Linked DNA regions of Companilactobacillus allii. The protein of the gene in region 2 interacts with the protein of the main gene of each other region in a pairwise test. Links are inferred from orthologs where the notes say so. Each region holds a gene or a part of one and is shown on either strand. Other genes may lie near its edges. The genes, in order: tpiA and pepT.

Region 1 (10,118 bases), 460 kb from region 2 along the record:
CTCCAGCTTCTCCAATATAATGAATTGGATTAAACGATACACTGTCTGACACATCTTTAAAGCTCAAATACCCAGCCACAGTGATAGTTGCCGATACAACATTGGACTTTGTCCCGACTTCATCCGTTATATAAATATCCAGATCGTTGTCACCTGGTTTTAATATCCCTGCTGGAATATTGATCTTAAAAATCCCGGTTTCTTCATTATCGTCCATCTGTACCGTATCCAAAACTTCACCATTTAATTCTGTATTAACCGTAAATCTAGAGTTAGTAATGTCTGCATCTCCACCGGCGTATAAAATAACACCCGTCAGATTAGCATCTTCTCCTGATTGGACGGTTTGTTTTGAACCACTCAAAAGTGCAATCGTAATACTTTTATCCGATTGAATCGTGAAACTTGGCGTATTCACATGGGTAATAAAGTTAGTAGATGAAAAAGTAGATGTCTCCTCACCTATCTCAGTATCACGATTAACTGCAATTGCATTACCAGTGAATTCAATAGTTGCACTCTGATTTGTGTCTGAAAGAGTCTCCGCTAGCGTATATTGGACTTCATTTTCAGTCATCCCTTCAATCGAGAACGTCTCAGACGCTCCATCAGCATAAGTGATAGTTGCCGTATCATCATAGATTATATTCTCAATATCATTACTAGTATCATCTGGATCAGGCGCAATACCAGGCAACTTGATCTTGGCTACGATATCTTTCCAATCTCTTCTACCATTTTCGTAATCAAGATTGTACGAAACCTCTAGTTCATCCTTGGAAATAATTGAATCACCATCAGCAATTTCTCTATCTTGTGTCACATCATAAATTGACGGCGTTACCGTGGCATTAACTAAGTCTGGAATTGACTCAAATATAACTAAGTTATTCTCATACTTACTACCTGTTGCACCAGTAAACCCCCAGCGAACTTGTCCATTAGTAGAAGCGAATACATCAGTATCAATTGTAAAGCTATTCATCAAGGCATCAGGATTATCCGATCCATCCGGATTGATGTCATCAAAGTTATAAGTCATCACCTTAGTCGTTGAATCCCAGTTCATCGTCAGATGATGCCATGTCCCATTAGCCAAATCTACATTAGGGATCAGGCCACCATGGTTCATATAGTTAATATATTTCTTTATTAACCCGGTAAAATCATAATTCTTAGTAGCGGTATAGTAACTGGCTGCATCACCAGGATAATTGGCCGCAATATGTTGTCCTGCATCAGAAATCTGAACATCAAAAGCACTTGCACTACCAGCTGCTGCATAATTATCACTATCATTAATATAAGTATCAAATTCAAGTGCCCAACTATTTTGAATGGCAGTCGTCGCAAATTTCTCAGTATCCTTCAAACTACCATCCTGATCAGCTGCCCAAACTCCCAATGTTTCACCACCAGCCGGAGTTTTTGTGGTCTGACCGATAATATTCTTAGAAGTAAATGTTGATATGGCACCCGTTCCATTGTCATCATTTTGTAGAACAAAAGCCATTCCATCACCGGGATTCTTGGTCCCACCAAAATACATCCACATGGACATTGTTTGGTCCTTATTCAAATCAAAATAGTTACTATCAGTGGACCAGATTGCACCCAATTGATTCTTGGCATACGTCAATCTAACTGCATCTGTATCTGTAACTTGAGAATTATTAACCTCAATAACAGTCGAAACATTATCCTTGAAAGTTCCCGGAACAAAGATATCTTCTAAATCCAACCCTTGTGGAGCACTACTTATCGCGGCATCATAGTCATCATCAGTAGCACTTGCTGCCTTGCTATCTATCGTGGACAAACCAGTTACGATTGCAAAGAAACTAAATATAATCAAATTTACATATAAAATAATTCTTTTATTTACTTGTAATCTCATAGTGATTTCTCCTGTGCGATCAAAATAGAGTAAATTATTATTAATAATTTAAATTAAATATATTATAACTGATGTACAAGATATTATAATTCAAATTATGAAATATCATTTTATACAATTTGAAATAAAAAAAGACAACCCTAAAGGATTGTCTCAATTTAAAATATGAATTACTTGTTTAAGTTGTAGAAACTGTGAATACCCTTGTATTCTGCTTGTTCGCCAAGTTGATCTTCGATTCTCATCAATTGGTTATACTTAGCAATACGATCTGTACGGCTCATTGAACCAGTCTTAATTTGACCAGCATTTGTAGCAACAACAAGATCAGCAATTGTTGTATCTTCTGTTTCACCTGAACGGTGAGAAACAACAGCAGTGAATCCAGCTTCTTTAGCCATTTCGATAGCTTCAAATGTTTCTGTAAGTGTACCGATTTGGTTAAGCTTGATAAGGATTGAGTTTGATACTCCCATATCAATACCCTTCTTCAAGTAGTCTGTATTTGTAACGAACAAGTCATCACCAACAAGTTGTACTTTCTTACCAAGAGCCTTTGTAACTTTTTGCCAATCTTCCCAGTTGTTTTCGTCAAGTGGGTCTTCGATTGTAATAACTGGGTACTTTTCAACGATTCCGTCAAGCAAGTCGATAAATTCGTCAGTTGTTAAGCTGGCACCATTTTCGCCTTCACCCTTAAGATCGTACTTACCAGTTTCTGTGTTGTAGAATTCTGATGAGGCACAGTCAAAACCAATAGCAACATCGTCGCCAGGCTTGTAACCAGCTTTTTCAATAGCTTCAACCAAGATCTTGAATGGTGCTTCGTTGTTTTCAAGGTCAGGAGCAAATCCACCTTCATCACCAACAGCAGTATTCAAACCACGATCTTTAAGAATTGATTTAAGTGCTTGGAAAGTTTCTGAACCCATACGTACGGCTTCATGAACTGACTTTGCACCAACAGGTACAATCATGAATTCTTGGAAGTCAACGTTGTTATCAGCATGCTTACCACCATTGATAACGTTCATCATTGGTGTTGGAAGTACGTGAGCATTAGGACCACCAAGGTATTCGTACAATGGAAGACCTAATTCATCAGCAGCAGCACGTGCAGCAGCTAGTGATACACCTAAGATAGCATTGGCACCAAGGTTACCTTTGTTTTCTGTACCATCAAGGTCGATCATTGCTTGGTCGATTCCTCTTTGATCAGTAACGTCCATACCAACAATCTTTTTAGCAATCTTGTCGTTAACGTTAGCAACTGCTTTAAGAACACCCTTGCCACCAAAACGTGACTTGTCGCCATCACGCAATTCAACAGCTTCGTGTTCACCAGTTGAAGCACCTGATGGAACAATTCCACGGCCAAAGCCGCCTAATTCAGTATATAGTTCAACTTCAACAGTTGGGTTACCACGTGAATCAAGAACTTCACGACCTAAAATATCAGTAATTACAGACATATTTTAAAAATCTCCTTTATGATTTTATTACAAGTTAATTTTAACCTTTTTAACTATTAAAATAAATATATAACACAAAGTTATTATTTATTGAAATTAGCTAAAGCGATAAATGATTCTGGCTCCATTGATGCTCCACCAACAAGTCCACCATCAATATCTTCTTTAGACATTAATTCTTTAACGTTAGCAGGTTTAACTGAACCACCGTAAAGAATACGTACTTTATCAGCAGTGTCAGCATCGTATAAGCTAGCAATCTTTTCACGGATTACGTGAACCATTTCTTGTGCTTGATCTGAAGTAGCTGTTTTACCAGTACCGATGGCCCAGATTGGTTCGTAAGCGATAACTGATTTTGCTAAGTCAGAAGCTGAAACACCCTTAACGGCTGCTTCGATTTGACCTGTTACCCATGATTCAGCTTTTCCGGCTTCACGTTGTTCTAGTGTTTCACCACAGCAGATGATAGGTAGCATGTTGTTTTTTAAGATAGCATGTGCTTTCTTATTGATATCTTCGTCAGTTTCACCGAAGTATTGACGTCTTTCTGAGTGACCAATGATTACATAATCAATGCCCATTTCATCAAGAGCCTTAGGTGAAGTTTCACCAGTAAATGCACCAGATTCTTCAAAGTATGAGTTTTCAGCAGCAGTCTTTAATGGTGTACCTTCTGCTCCTGCAACAAGTGTTGTAAGATCAATGGCTGGGGCACCAATAATAGTTTCTACGCCTGATTCTGGTAATTTACCTTTGATACCGTCTAAAAATTCTTGGGTTTCTTTAGGATTTTTGTTCATCTTCCAGTTACCCGCAATAATAGGTGTACGCATAAATTTAAACTCTCCTTAAATTATTTGTCAGAAATTGAGTCAATTCCTGGTAATACTTTACCTTCTAGATATTCTAGTGAGGCACCACCACCAGTTGAGATGTGTGTTAATTTATCAGCAATACCAAGGCTCTTAGCAGCAGCAGTTGAATCACCACCACCAACAATAGTAATAGCATCTGATAAGTTACCCATAGCACGTCCAACTTCTAGTGTACCTTCAGCAAACTTGCTCATTTCGAATGCACCCATTGGTCCATTCCATACAACAGTCTTGGCACCTTTTAGAGTGTCTTGGAATAACTTAACTGTCTTAGGTCCGATATCAAGAGCCATTTCGTCATCAGGAATATCAACACCATCAGTAGTTGTTGCTTCAGCATCGTTTGAGAATTCTTTAGCAATAATGTGATCTACAGGAAGTACAATCTTGTCGCCAGCTTTTTGAAGGAGGTCCTTAGCTAGTTCAACTTTATCTGCTTCGAATAGTGACTTACCAATCTTGTGACCTTGAGCGGCCAAGAATGTATATGCCATACCACCACCGATAATAATGTGATCTGATTTTGGAATTAGATGTTCAATAACACCGATCTTATCTGAAACCTTTGCACCACCAAGAATTGTAACAAATGGGTGTACAGGATTATCAACAGCGTTACCTAAGAATTTGATTTCTTTTTCCATCAAATATCCAGCAGCAACTGGTTTGCCAGCAGCTTTCATAGCTGTTGAGATACCAACGTTTGAGGCATGGCTTCTGTGAGCTGTACCAAAAGCATCGTTGATAAATACGTCACCAAGTGATGCCCAGTATTCACCAAGTTTTGGATCATTCTTACTTTCACGTTTACCAAAGTCGTTGTCGATATCTTGGAAACGAGTGTTTTCCATAAGAAGAATTTCGCCATCTTTTAATTCGTTGATAGCATCTTCAAGTTCTTTACCTTCGTTAGTTGGTACGAACTTAACAGACATACCACTTAACTCTTGAAGTTTAGCAGCAACTGGCTTCAATGATAAAGCTAACTTGTCTGCATCACTCTTAATTCTACCCAAGTGAGATAGCAAGATAACCTTTCCGCCATTTTCTGATACATATTTGATTGTTGGGATAGCACCAACGATACGGTTTGTATCGCCGACAACGCCATCTTTAATAGGAACGTTGAAATCTACACGCATTAAGACTTTTTTGCCTTTTACGTCAACGTCAGAAACAATAAGTTTAGTCATTGTAAATAAATCCTCCAATATTTTCCTTAAAAAAAAGCGGAAGGAGTTTCCTCCCTCCGCCAATTTAAATCATACTAAATTAGGTTTTATCTTAAATTAGTTACTAGTTAAACTAATGAATTAGTTTAATGTAGCAAATTTTTCAAGTGTACGAACCATTTGTGCAGTAAATCCTGATTCGTTGTCATACCAAGCAACAGTCTTTACAACTTGGCCGGCACCTGAACCAACAACTTGTGTTTGTGTTGGGTCAAATACTGAACCAAATGATGTTCCGATAATGTCTGATGATACGATTTCGTCATCGTTGTAACCGAATGAAGGGTTATTGTCAGTATATTTCTTAACGGCAGCATTTACTTCGTCAACTGTAACTTCTTTGTTGAAAGTAGCAACTAATTCTGTAAGTGAACCTGTGATAACTGGTACACGTTGTGCATGTCCATCAAGTTTACCCTTAAGTTCTGGGACAACAAGGCCAAGAGCCTTAGCAGCACCAGTTGAATGAGGGATGATGTTAGCAGCAGCAGCACGTGCAGCACGAACATTACCTTTACGTTCTGGACCATCTTGAAGTTTTTGTGTAGCTGTGTATGCGTGAACTGTTGTCATTGTACCAGCTTTGATACCGAATTCTTTGTTTACGGCATTAGCTAATGGTGCAAGACAGTTTGTTGTACATGAACCAGCTGAAGCGATCTTAACGTCATTTGTAAGAACATCGTCGTTAACACCATAAACAACTGTAGGCATGTCACCTGATGGAGCTGAGATCAATACACGTTTTGCACCAGCATCGATATGAGCTTGTGCTTTTTCTGTTGATGTGTAGAATCCAGTACATTCAAGAACGATGTCAACACCGTCGTTGCCAACCCATTTAAGGTCTGCAGCGTTCATTTCAGCATATACAGGAATAGTCTTACCGTCAACGACGATTGAGTTTTCTGTAGCACTGATCTTGTCAGCCTTGAAGTTACCATGAGCTGTATCATACTTCAATAAATGTGCAAGCATAGCAGGTGATGTCAAATCGTTGATTGCAACAACTTCCAATTCAGTCTTGCCTTGTGCTTGAAGATCAGCAATGCGACGGAATGCCAAACGACCGATACGTCCAAATCCATTAATACCAACTTTTGTAGTCATACAAAAATTCCTCCTTCAGGAAATTAAAAAATATATTTTTAAGGGTTAGCCCTTAAAATCAGTTTTGAGGCACCTTCATCAGTAATGAGTACTGTATGAGCAGGTGCGTTTTTCATATATGATTGAATTGCGTTGGCCTTATTTGACCCACCAGCAACCGCAATCACATACTTAATTCTATCAAGGTCCCGGACATGAAGTCCAATCCTAGGTACCTTATATACAAGTCTACCACTTTGATCGAAGAAATCTCCAAAAGCTTCAGAAACAGCACCTTTTTCTACGATGTCCATCTTTTCTTCTCGTGACAAGTTTCTACGATCAGCCATGATACTTGCTGAACCGATGCTGTGAACAACAACATCACTCCTATATATTAAATCAAGTACCGACTTAATTGAAGTCTCTTTTTGAAGAGATTCAAAACTTTCTTCACTAATATCTTCTGGAAGATACATAGCCCGGTACTGACCCTTAGTTCTATCCGCCATTTCAGCGCAGACATTATTCGCTTGAATTTCAACCGATTCTCCCACTCCACCTCTAGCAGGTAGGAAAATTAATTTTCTATTCTTGGATAAGTCTGGTGAAAAGTTTCTTGCAACTCTTGCCATCGTTCTTCCACCGGTTACCGATATTAACGCTTCACCAGTTGGAAGAATTGATCCAAGTAATTGACTCAATCGTCTACCAAATGAATCAATCACACGTGCTTGCTTATCGGAATTACCCGGTAAAACTATACAACGAGAGATTCCTAACTTCTGACTAAGTTGTTTCTCTAAAAGAGCAACTCCTTGGTAATCAGCTAGCATTTTTCCCAGATGATCTGTTACATGTCTACCATTTCTAGTAAGAGACATCCCTGACTTAGAGGAAATAATCAAACCTTGTTTCCTAAGTAAATCAGTCTCTGTTCGAAGGCTTCGTTCTGTAACGTTCAAATCATCAGCAAGAGTTCTGCGTCCCACAGGTTCCATTAATAGTATGTTCTGAAGAATCATAAATCGCTTTTCCACAGTTTTAATGAAGTCTGGGGCAATTAAATCAAGCAATTCTAAATCTTCATTATTAGTCATTTGATATACTCCATGGGACATGTGTCGTCCCTGTATGTCTGTTTACGACCCATATACTCAAAAAATAATAGCTCAGTCGAACCATTAATCTCCTAAGCACACTGATTATTATAACTGGTCCTGTGATTATTTCAAGTAATATCACCTAAAAACATCTATCTTTGTGAATTTTTTTTTGCAATTTACATTTACTATACACTTGCGATAGAATTGTAAGCGTAATTGCGCCGCTAGTGTAATGGATCGCACATAGGATTCCGGTTCCTGGGATGTGGGTTCGATTCCCACGTGGCGCATTTTTTTATCTAAAATTTTATTGGAGGCAGTCTTATGAACATCTCTAAGTTTAAGAATAGCGATAAACTTTCTTCAAATGAAAGACAAGTTCTACAATTCTTACTAGATAATAATAACACTGTGCTGGACTTAGGCGTCCGTGGAGTCGCCAAAGCAAACTACACTTCTACCTCAACTGTGATGAGATTAGCACAAAAATTGGGATATTCCGGATTTGTTGAAATGCACTATCGAATTGCGGAATATATTATGAAAGACACACCTATAAAACAACCATCTACTGACATCAATAGTATAGTGGTGGACACTACTGAAGTTTCATTTAAAAAATTTGCCAAATTAATTTCTGAACAAGAGGAAAAATTTATCTATATATATGCTACTGGGTTCTCTTCAACAGTGGCCGAATATTTTTATAAAAAGCTATTGATTCTAGGTAAAAAATGTTTAATATCTACCGGTGGTGATTCCATTGGAGTATTTGAAAACAATTTAAATAACATTGGATTACTGATCGTAATCTCTAAATCTGGCGAAACAAAACAAGTTTTAGATAAGGTCAAAATGGCACAGGACGAGGATATTAAAGTTATTAGTATCACTGGTAATAAAGAAAGCTCAATTAACTATATTTCAAATCTTCCTATAACATGCAAAGATGACTACCCTTTGGATGACTATAATCAATTTTCAAATGACTTTTTCCCCAATATATTATTACTATTCGAACATATCATAGGCCTCTATGAACGGCTTTGATAAATAAAGAGCTTGTGACAAAACTCCATAAAAAATAAGACCAGAACTTGGAAATCCGAAGATTTCCTGTTCTGGTCCTTTTGTTTTTTAAAGAAAAAGCCATTCTTTTGGCTAGTTTTCCCATATTCATTGCCATTAAGGCTAATCCCATTTGGCTTTTGACTTTATCAGTTCCACGAACCGTGAACCTGGTAAAATGCAAATAAGCCTTAAGGTGTCCAAAAACCGGTTCTACATCGATTTTTCGTTGGGCATATATTTTTGCCCCAACTTTACCATAAAGCTTCTCTCGTTCATGTGCTTTGAAATATTCCCATTCAGAATTAATATAAATATATCTGACACCTCCACTTTTATTAAATGCCGCATCAATTATTTCTTGATTCTCATCTTTTGATTCGGCTTTATAACAACGAAACTGTCTTTTAAATTTATATTTATCGGTTCTAATAGTAACTCTTAGAAAGTTGAATCTAACACCGTTGGGATCAATGTAATAATCATCGATATCATGGTAGTCCCAGTTTAGAACTTTCTTTTCATCTGATTTCCATTTACGACTATTTTCCTTGAGCATCGTACCGTAAGGAATCAAGGAAGTTTGGTCTAGTAATTCATCTTCAATATATCTGTAGTTAGATTCTGAACCATATCCTGCATCAGCCACTATGAAACGTCCTAAAACTCGGTGGGTCTCCAGAGTTTTGAGGAATGGAATCAAGGTACGAGTATCGGTTGGATTCCAGAACAGATCATAATCCAAGGTAAATTGATTACTAGTGGCAATCTGTAGGTTATATCCAGGTTTCAGTTGTCCGTTTTGCATTGGGTCTTCTTTGACTCGCATGAATGTAGCGTCATGGTCAGTTTTTGAAAAGCTATTACGTTCACCAAAAATCTTCATATCTTCTGAATATTTATCATGCTTCTCACTGATATGTTTTGTCTTGTTTAACTTGGATTTCATTATTCTCCGCACCCGCTTCGCAGGGTTAGGAGAGATTTTCTTGGTTTCTTCTACTTTTAAATCCAATTGTTCAATTCGTTCTTCTAACTTAGCAATAGTCAAATCTAAATTATCATAGTCCATGGGTAATGATTCTGAAAAGGCAGTGGTTTCAACTTCTTTTATTTCATTTAGAATGACTTCAGCTTTTTCGCGGTTTAAATCATCATAATGAATGATTTTCTTCTTCCAGACAAACGAATATTTATTGGCATTCGCCAAAATCTTGGTCCCATCAATAAATACACAATCGTCAATCAAGTTATGTTCAACTAAAAAGCTACGCATAGATTCAAAACTTGATTGAATCATCTCCATAGCTTCGTCGGAAACTATAAAGCGTGCAATTGTGCGATATGAAGGAACGTGTTCTTGAGTCAACCAACGT
Region 2 (10,125 bases):
CCTGATGAACCTGGTTCATTTTACATCAAGAGAATTATTGGATTACCTGGTGACACTGTTGTTTCAAAGAACAATAAAATGTACATTAATGGTAAGAAATTTGATGAAAGTTTCTTAGATGCTGGTTCAAAGAAAAAAGAGCCTGATACAAGCATCTATGCTGGCAAAGCTTACAATTACACATACAATTTTACTTTGAGTCAACTAGCAAAAACCGCTCCTGAGTGGCAACAAAGATACAGTAGTTCAACTTTAAAAACTATCGAAAAGACAAATAAAGTTCCTGCTGGATCATACTTCGTTATGGGAGATCACAGAACCGTTTCAAAGGATAGTCGTATTATTGGCTTTATCAATAAAAAAGCAGTTGTTGGTGAGGTTAAGTTGCGTTACTGGCCAATCACTAGATGGTCAACATTTTAAAAAATACTCAATTAATTAAGTCTTAATGATATGATGGACTTATCGGAGGTTATTTATTTATGGAGAAACCAAGTATAGCTGAAACAATTATTCAATTTGAACGTGATAAAAATATGAATGATGCTCAATTTGCATTTGAAAGTCACCTTTCAGTCGAGAGAATTCATAACCTAAAATCAGGTGATTATGAACCAACTGCTGATGAGTTAAAAATCATCTTAGAATACCTTAAACTACATCAATAAAATTACACTGATTTGAAATAGTGAGTCTTAGGACTCACTATTTTTTTGTCTCAATTTGTATTTGCAATCATTTTTAACAGATTATAAAGATCTTTCACCAATGTATTTAAGCCATTAAATATTCAGTGATCATGTTAAAAGTGGCCATTAAACATATAATTATCTATTTAAATAATCAATTTGAATCTATTACAAATATCAGTTATTTATTCAAAAATAGCATATAATATTATTATATGTAATATTTGGTAAAATATGTCCTACAATATATTACTCAAATTAATATTATAAGGAGCTTTTATGCTTTTAGGAAAAGTCATTCAAACACAACGTAAGAAATTGAATCTTAGTCAAACCGAATTAGCTGATGGTATTTGTACCCAAGCCATCATAAGTAAAATAGAGAATCAAAATATATCTCCATCAATATCAGTTCTTATTTCCATCTGTCAAAAATTAAACTTAACACTTGATAACGTTTTTTCAGAGTTCTCATCTTTGCCATCCAGTAATCTATTTTTAGACAAATTTCAAGTAATGGATAATGCCATTCAAAACAAAAAAATGGAAATCGTAAAATCAACAATTTCCACAATAAAAGAAGATCCTCTACCCTCTTTGGAAAAAGCACATCTCCATTTTATATCGGCATTAATTGCAAAAGATGAGCAAAATAATGATGAGGCTATCTTTCAATTGAACTATTCTCTAGAACTTCTACAAAACCACAAAACATTTTGGGGAACAATTATATACGCAGAATTAGGCTTGATTTATATGAATAAGAACCAAATCACTAAAACTGATTACTACTATGATTTAGCATTCTCAAATATAGAAAATCTGACTATAAAATCCAGTACCGAGTTTTACTATTATCGATTAATGATCACACAAATGGCTACTCGCTATACAAACAACAAGGACTTTATACGGAGTAATACCTTGATTCAACTTGGCTTACACAAATTCAACGAGTTTTTTACTGGTGAATTCACTGATACGCTCTATTTTCTTGCTGCTAAAAATACTCTTAACACCTTACCAATTGATTACAATCGACTAAGTCACTCCTTGACCACCTCAATAGCCTTTGCTGAATACAATAGTAACCAGGCCTTGCTAAAGGATATAAAGAATTTGATGAGTGAACATAACATCAACGAATTAAAAATCAAACCTTAATTGTCTTGCCAAACTGATTATCGACTCCCAACAGATCATATGGACTCAAATAACGTGTTTTCATAATGATATCCACTATTGTCTCTTTATCCTCTGGTTTGTCTTTAAACAGCCAAAATTTTATTGTATTTAATATTCCTGACACAACAATTTCGTATGCATAATCATTAGGAATTTTATCAACCATCTCATCGTTCCCTTTGGCCAAGTATAATCCCTGATCAACAATTTGATATAAAACGTCTTTCATGCGACTTTCAAGTGTTGTTCCACTACTACTCATCAATACCTTGATCAAATCAAACTCAGATTCAATGTAATCTATAATTGTATTCATCACAGGATATACTTCAACACCATTTTTTATATCCTGATATTTCACAGTTGAATCCAAATTATTATTTAATTGTTCACTAAGCTCGTTTAAAATAAGGTCTTCAAAATGTTTTTCCAAAGCATACTTATCCTCATAATGAGCATAAAAAGTACTACGATTAATTTTCGCTTTAGCAGTAATATCACTAATAGTTAAATGTTCAAAACCTTTATCCTTCATCAAATCGATGAAGGATTTTTTTATATTCTCATCTGTTTTAGTTAATCTTTGCATAATATCCTCACTAATCCAACGTTACGTCGTATATTGTAAAGTGCTGCTATATTCGTGATAATCTATTACATTCTCTAAGCAACACCATGTATGTTTAAATAGATTATACCACATCATCCATTGAAGTGAAACATACTGCAAAGTCCTACAATATAGCAATATAAATTTCAACTATTAAGGTAAATCAACTGTCAAAGAATCTTAAATACCCTATTAACTCCAACAACAACCACTTGTTATCACAAGCTTTATCCGAATTGTTTTCTAATTCAGCAGTACTATAAAGTTGAATCAGTAATATGAATAATATCAAAGATAGATGGTTAATTGTCCAAATACAATGTGTTGTATTAATATGGTGAATCAATAATCAACAATTAATTCATTCTGCTTTACGCAACATTATGTTGTGATAGTAAAGCAATACTTAGAAAGTATACTTTTATGCTTATGCAATGAACTACTAGATTCTTGATTATCAAACTAGCTCATAAAATTGTTAAAAATTTTCTGTCATATGTAAGAATAGCATCACCAAAATAAATACATGATTGATTCCAAATTCACATTTAAATCAAACTCCCCTACTACAATTAATTGGCTATAATAATCTAATATTCAAGTTACTCAAAAAAATGGATCACTGAATTTTCTCACCAAAATTGTAATAGCAATATAAGAATGTTATCTACTATAAATTTGAATGGATTAAACAATTTGACCTTGCTAATAATATCAACATCTTCTTTAGTACTCATTAGAATTTTAAAGCGAAAGTTAAGATGTACATGTATTGCGTAATTCTCATTACTACTCTTCAACGATCAACTTTAAGACAAAAGCAAAATTGAATTGTACTCTTAGAATACGGCTTCGTATAACTTAAATTATGTAACCTCTATGCCACAAAAAAAGAAAAGCCTTAGCTTTTCTCCAAAAAATCATATATGCGTGAATCATGAAAGTAAATATACACTCCTTTAACTCCACGTTTAAGTAATACATTCATCGAATTAAGAATTATCGCTTCTTTTGCATCATAAATATCTACCAAATCATTATTATGACGTTTTTTAAACGCCTCTTGATCTTCGTATGCATCAATATTGATACGTATCTTACCATCCCCGGCGTATTCAATCGATGGCCCCATTATTACACCAACGTAATTCAAGTCAAAACCTTGCACCGTATAAATTGAACCAATTTCATTAATAGTTGAATCCTTTTGTGCCCAAGTTATTTTATCGTAATTATACTGATCCCAAGGAAGATGGAAATTCCCCTCGTTAACGTAATGTTTATTACCATCCAACGTTGAAGGATAATCTGCAGTCGCTACTATCCTAGATCTTTTATAATTATCATTATCGCGACATATCTGCTGATACATTTTTTCCGCATCATTGTAAATCCTAAATTTATAGTTTTTAGTAGATCCGTCGATATATTCTGTATTATTCGAATAAATTGGATTTATTTTTAAGTTCCTAGTCAAATCATTAATCCAATTTATGACTGAATCTGGTGCCAGCATACGCATTTGATTACGTAATGTACTCATCTCGTATTGTAATTCAAAACGTTTTACCAAATTATCAATCACTTCCTGTGACCAATAACTTTTTAATTTCAAAACTTGATTCTCATCATAAACAATAATTACTGTCCTTGCTAATTTTATAATCTCTTCAAGTTGATTATTTTGTTCAAAATTATTATATTTATCCGTTTCACTTAATAACAAATGAGCTTCATCAATAACAACAATATCTGCCGTTTTATTATTCTTATTCATAGTATTAATAAAACTAGTTGGCCGCAAGAATCTATTTTTTCGTAATACAGAAAATTCAGTAGCATTATCTTGATATACTTTCAATAACTCAGGATGATTAACCAAAAAATAATTATCTGATCCATCTTTTTTGGCATTTTGTTCAATTGTCAAAAACAATTGTGTCAATATTACACTTTTGCCGGTTCCTGCATCCCCATTTAATTGAAATAGTCCCTTCACCTGGTTAGCAGAGTTACTTTTACAAAATGCCAATATCTTCTTAAAAACATCTTGCTGCTCATCAGTAAGATGTTTATTTGGTAAAACTGAGTCTAACATAATATCTCCTAACAAAATAAAAAGCCCATACTTGCTCTTAGCAAATACAGGCCTAATTTAGAAACTAAGAATTACTCATCACTTTTTAAAACTCCGCCAACTGCGTAACGGTCTTTTTTCATTTCATTTAAAATAACGTGAACATGTTCTGCAGGTGCACCAGTATCTTTAACGATAGCATCTGTCACATCCTTAACTAATGTCTTAAGTTGATCTTGACTGCGACCTTCAATAAGTTCGATATGTACTAATGGCATAATTTTTCTCCTTATTCATCCGACGATTAAACGTCTAATTTTTACTTCATATTGACTTCAAACCTAAACTTATACAAAATAAAAAGCACCTAAATTATCTCATAATCTAAATGCTTTTTAAACCTACTATTTGTTATATTTACTGATTAAGAAAAGACACGTTTGACCCCAACAATAGTTCCACGTGAAGAATAGATTGAATGTTCTTGAACAGCAAATGGCCATGATTCAATCATTGTATCTGCATTCAACAAAATACCGACATGCCATACGACGCCTGTTGATGGGTCTGCAAAAAAGATCAAGTCTCCCCGTTGACGACTATTGAAATTGACACGAGGAAGTCTATTATCTGCCCAATAATCACGACTATTCCATTCATGTCCTGGTTGTGCATGTTGAATATTTGAAATTGGAGCTGAATCAATACCCGTAGCATACAGTGCTTGAGTAACTAATCCAGAACAATCAACACCATAAGCTGGCATTGAGGCAGCACCAGAAACCCAAGATTTGCCCATATATTTAATCATTGCTTCAATGTGATCAGAGCGAGTACTTGTAATACTTGTTTGAAGAGGAGCTACGTATGAATCAATACCATACCAATCAGCCTCTGAGTAACCCATAGCCTTCCAAGTATCTAAGTTAACGATACCTGTAACAGCTAGTCCATTACGCGATTGAAAATTTCTAACTGATGAAGCAACTGAACTATCATATATTGTGTGTGAATTAGAATAACCAAAATACTTTCTAACTAAATAAGTCTTAATTCCTTCAACACCGTTGTATAAGTCATAACCTACTGAACCACCGGATGGTTGAATTTGAGTATTTTGAATCTGTAGCCAACTATTGGGATTTTGATATGCTGGAGCAATTGTGGCATCATCACTGTCCAACCAATCATTATTAGCAATTTGATAGTATGTCAATCCATTAGAATTATCTGTCTTGTTATACTTCCAAACTGAACTAGGAGCTTGGTTAGGCTGACCATTTCTAATAAAGCCACTATCTACTTGTTTGTAATTAGCTCCCCCATCTTGCTTAACACGAACTACACCAGCATTTGATTCACCGTATTGAATAGTTACATCATTACTATTTGTGTATTCATTGGTAGCAACCCGATAATACTTTGAACCATTTAGATTCAACATACGGTCAGTTATCCAAGGAGTATTAGCCCCTAAAGCACGATTCTTAACTTGAGATCCGTCTTGCGTATATAAATAAGTTACTTTATTAGTTTGAACTACTCCATCAATCTGTGTAACATTTGTCGCATTCGAATCGGCCTGTGTGGAAGCTGAATTACCTTGTGTATCGCTACTTGAAGTTTGAGGTATTTCTGTATTCACAGATGCGTCTTTAGTAGTATCATTTGACGATGCGTTATCATTATTACTTGAATTTTGAATCGTATCTGAATCTTGCACTGTAGATTGTGCCACCTGAGTATTATCGTTCGGTACACCATTAACATTTACGTTTTCAATTTGCTGTGAATCGATTGTATCGGCCTTTACATTTTGTTGAACTGCTAGAAAGGTTGTTAATGCAAAACCACAAATCATTACTAATTTAGCTCTATTCTTCATTTATAAATTTCCCTCTTAATAACTAATTGCTCGTCTTTTTTGTGTATCCCAATTATTGATAAATTGATTAATTCCCATTTGTGTTGTCTGATCAGTCCAACAATCGTTGTAATAAACGTACTTTGAATCATAACCAGTAACAACCAAAGCATGATAAGGAAAACCATGTAGTGTATTCCAAGTCACCACTGGATGACCAATATTGATTTGATACTTGATAGCATCAAACCCCTGACCTGTTAAGTTCTTAGCAGTACCTGTATATTTTTCTACTAAGTTCATAAGAGCTGGTGGGAAAATAGTAATACCTGTTCCATTCCAAGGTTGACCAATATACCCGTAATCCGAATTACTACTTCTTGGCATCTCCCTAGCCATCTGCATCTTGTCAACATTGGCACCTGCATATTGCAACATCATTGTTACAGCCGTAATCTCACAACCATTTGGTAATTCTGGACGCTGAGAAATAAGTGGTACACCTGATATCCAATCAGCATCCTCATATTGACCATCATTAACCACGATGTAATCTTGAGGTACCCAAGTATTACTACCAATCTGATACCATTCTTTATTACCAATTTTGGCGTGATTACTTATTTTCCAACTGCTTCCTGTTTGTAAATTATTGCCAACATAAGTAGCTTTATTGCCGTAACCTTCAAAATCATGAATATCGGATCCATCCTTATAAACAACGGTGGCATTACCAGAAAATGCTTGAACATAAGGTTTATAAGTACCATCATTACCGTTAGCAAATTCATTAGTAGCAACATGATAATAAATAGATCCATCGTTCATAGTTTGGCGTTTATCTGTGTACCAAGATGTATTTGCTGACAAAGCACGATTTTTAACCTGCGTACCATCCTGTTTATATAGATAAGTAATCTGATCATTAGTAGAATAGACACCATCCAAGTTTTCTTTGTATTGTACTTGTTTAGTGGCTTGATTTACTTGTGTATCTTGAGTCTGAACTGATGTATTATTATCAGTCGTTTTATCTACACTAGTTGTATCTATATTAGCTTCCGTAGTAGACGCTGAACTTTGATCATTAGTTGTTGGTTCTTTTGGTGCACTCTGACTAACAGCTACACTTTCTCCTAATGGTTCAACATCATCTGCTTTAACAATATTTGTTGAAAATAGACAACTAGATGTAAATAATGTGGCATAAAGTAGTTTTCTTCTGTATCTCATACTTCCCCCCCCCTAATAAATCAAAAAATAATCCACAAAAAGCGTTGATATTACTGAATTCTATTCAGTAGCATCAACGCTTTTTATTGTGTCGAAAATATCCATAAACAGCAGTAAATACTATTATCTTCATATATACAGTATAAATCAGCTTATTGGACAAATGAAGCACCTTTTACTAAAAATTCTAGTAAATTATTCATTTTTGCCATTATGGCTACTTAGGATGTAAAAAAACACCCTTTGGAATTTATCCAAAAGGTGTCTTCTACTTAAATATAAAACTAATTATTTTTTATTATCTTTATTGATTTTAATGATTTCAAGAATTACATCAACTGCTTTTTCCATAGATTCTTCAGCTACATATTCAAAGCGTCCATGCATATTCTCACCACCAGCAAATAGGTTTGGTGTTGGTAGACCCATAAATGAAATTGTGGAACCATCAGTACCACCACGTACAGGTTCTTCATCGGGTGTTATGCCAAGATTATTCAATGCCTTTTCGGCAACCTTGACAACATCCATATGGTCCTTGATAACATCGATCATATTATAATATTCATCATGCATATCAAGTCTAACGACCCCTTCACCATACTTATCATTCAGTGATTTGGCAATTTTGGTTGCTAAGTTCTTCCTAGCTTCCAATCCATCACGGTCAAAGTCACGTAAGATATAATCCATATATGCACTATCTACAGTACCTTTGATTTCCAATAAATGATTGAATCCTTGACGACCATCAGTCTTTTCAGGAACTTCATCATCAGGTAATGCTGTTTGGAATTCAGTAGCAATGTTAACTGCATTAATCATAATATCTTTGGCGGAACCCGGGTGAACGTCTTTACCAGTAATATAAACCTTTAAACTTGCTGCACTAAATGTTTCATATTCTAGTTGTCCAACAGGTCCACCATCGACAGTATATGCAAAGTCTGCACCAAAATCATCAACGTCAAATTTTAATGAACCAGTTCCGATTTCTTCATCAGGACCCAATCCTATTTTGACTTTTCCATGTTTTGTTTCAGGATGATTAATCAAATATTCCATTGCTGTAATAATCTCTGTAACACCGGACTTATCATCTGAGCCTAATAATGTATCACCACTAGTTGTAATAAGCGTTTGACCACCATAATTTTTTAATGAAGGAAAGACTTTAGGATCAAGGGTATACTTACCCTCTTCATCAAGTTTAATAACACTCTTTCCATCATAATTCTCTACGATTTTGGGTTTAATATCTTCTGAATTAAAGTCAGCAGTATCGACATGAGAAATTAGTCCAAGAACTGGGACATCGTAATTCAAATTTGATGGAAGTTCAGCAGTTAAGTATGAATTAACTGGATTGATTTTCACATCACTCAAACCAATTCCTTTTAATTCATCAGCTAATTTATTCAAAAAGACCGTTTGTCTCTTTGTTGAAGGAATTGTATCTGAATTCTCATCAGAACGAGTATTTTGTTTTACATAACCCAAGAAACGTGGTACTAACTTTTCGTATTTTATTGCCATTTCCACACACTCCCTAAATAAAATTATATGGTTCTGTACTTACTTCTGATTGTACTATATCTATATCCCAATGATTAGCTTTTTTCCAACTATTGAGCAATTCTGCCATTTTCTTAATAAAAATTGCTTCAATATGATGTCCTGGATCAATAACATTTAATCCGCTAGCCATCATATCGTGGGCAGTATGATAATAAACATCTCCAGTAATAAATGTATCAGCACCAACCTCTTTTACTTCAGGGTAAAACTTACCGGCATCTCCACCGATTATAGCGACCTTTTTAACTTGTTGACCAAACTGTGATTTAACATATCTTAAATTAGGTAGATTATAAGTGTCACGAACTTTTTTAGCAAAATCTAATAAGTCCATTGGCTCAGCTAATTCACCAACTCTTCCAATCGAGTACTCATCATCTGGATCAAGATAACTGATATTTTCCAATTTCAGTTCTTCTATTAGCCAATCATTCATTCCACCATGTGCCTTATCCATATTAGTATGAGAAGCATTAACAGAAATATCGTGTTTTAACAAATCACTATACATTTTATTTTGAGCCGATGATAAATCCAAATTTTTTGCGGCTCTAAACATAATGGGATGATGTGCCAAGATCAAATCGACTTTTTTATCGATAGCTTCTTGAACGACCTCTGGTCTGACATCCAAAGTGGTCATTACTCGATTAACTTCACGAGTCCTATCACCAATTTGAAATCCAGTTGGATCTCCATCCATTTTAATTGATAATGGAGCATATTCTTCAACCTGATCAATAACATCTTGAACTTTAACCATTATAAAATCTCCTCAACATATTTAATATATTGTTTCATTCTATTTATCTTGGTCTCATCAATTTTTTTTGCATTATGCATATTATCAACGGCCTTACGGTATCCATTCAATTTTCGTTGCCATTTA

Evidence for each region.
Region 1: the proteins of pepT (region 2) and tpiA interact in binary tests that used the Escherichia coli proteins (3 or more experiments, as listed by UniProt). The link is inferred for Companilactobacillus allii from one-to-one orthologs.

What each region holds. Positions count from the first base shown.
Region 1 is NZ_CP019323.1:1,480,039-1,490,156, reverse strand. Bases 2,330-5,127 are described here. They hold tpiA (triose-phosphate isomerase), read right to left. Parts: upstream 4,206-5,127; coding sequence 3,453-4,205; downstream 2,330-3,452. Other genes in these bases: BTM29_RS07190 (phosphoglycerate kinase), read right to left, coding at 4,226-5,127; eno (phosphopyruvate hydratase), read right to left, coding at 2,330-3,369. In the rest of the region: BTM29_RS07205 (lectin-like domain-containing protein), read right to left, coding at 1-1,897; more of eno, read right to left, coding at 2,068-2,329; more of BTM29_RS07190, read right to left, coding at 5,128-5,440; gap (type I glyceraldehyde-3-phosphate dehydrogenase), read right to left, coding at 5,561-6,589; BTM29_RS07180 (sugar-binding transcriptional regulator), read right to left, coding at 6,628-7,668; BTM29_RS07170 (MurR/RpiR family transcriptional regulator), read left to right, coding at 7,999-8,724; BTM29_RS07165 (IS1182 family transposase), read right to left, coding at 8,699-10,118. UniProt on the Escherichia coli protein: Involved in the gluconeogenesis. Catalyzes stereospecifically the conversion of dihydroxyacetone phosphate (DHAP) to D-glyceraldehyde-3-phosphate (G3P).
Region 2 is NZ_CP019323.1:1,943,003-1,953,127, reverse strand. The notes cover bases 7,071-9,875. They hold pepT (peptidase T), read right to left. Parts: upstream 9,195-9,875; coding sequence 7,947-9,194; downstream 7,071-7,946. Other genes in these bases: BTM29_RS09615 (Nif3-like dinuclear metal center hexameric protein), read right to left, coding at 9,208-9,875; BTM29_RS09625 (C39 family peptidase), read right to left, coding at 7,071-7,658. Outside these bases: lepB (signal peptidase I), read left to right, coding at 1-423; BTM29_RS09655 (LBP_cg2779 family protein), read left to right, coding at 483-668; BTM29_RS09650 (helix-turn-helix domain-containing protein), read left to right, coding at 969-1,853; BTM29_RS09645 (TetR/AcrR family transcriptional regulator), read right to left, coding at 1,843-2,463; BTM29_RS09640 (DUF2075 domain-containing protein), read right to left, coding at 3,386-4,582; BTM29_RS09635 (2-hydroxymuconate tautomerase), read right to left, coding at 4,654-4,839; BTM29_RS09630 (C40 family peptidase), read right to left, coding at 4,986-6,446; more of BTM29_RS09625, read right to left, coding at 6,462-7,070; more of BTM29_RS09615, read right to left, coding at 9,876-9,999; BTM29_RS09610 (tRNA (adenine(22)-N(1))-methyltransferase), read right to left, coding at 9,999-10,125. UniProt on the Escherichia coli protein: Cleaves the N-terminal amino acid of tripeptides.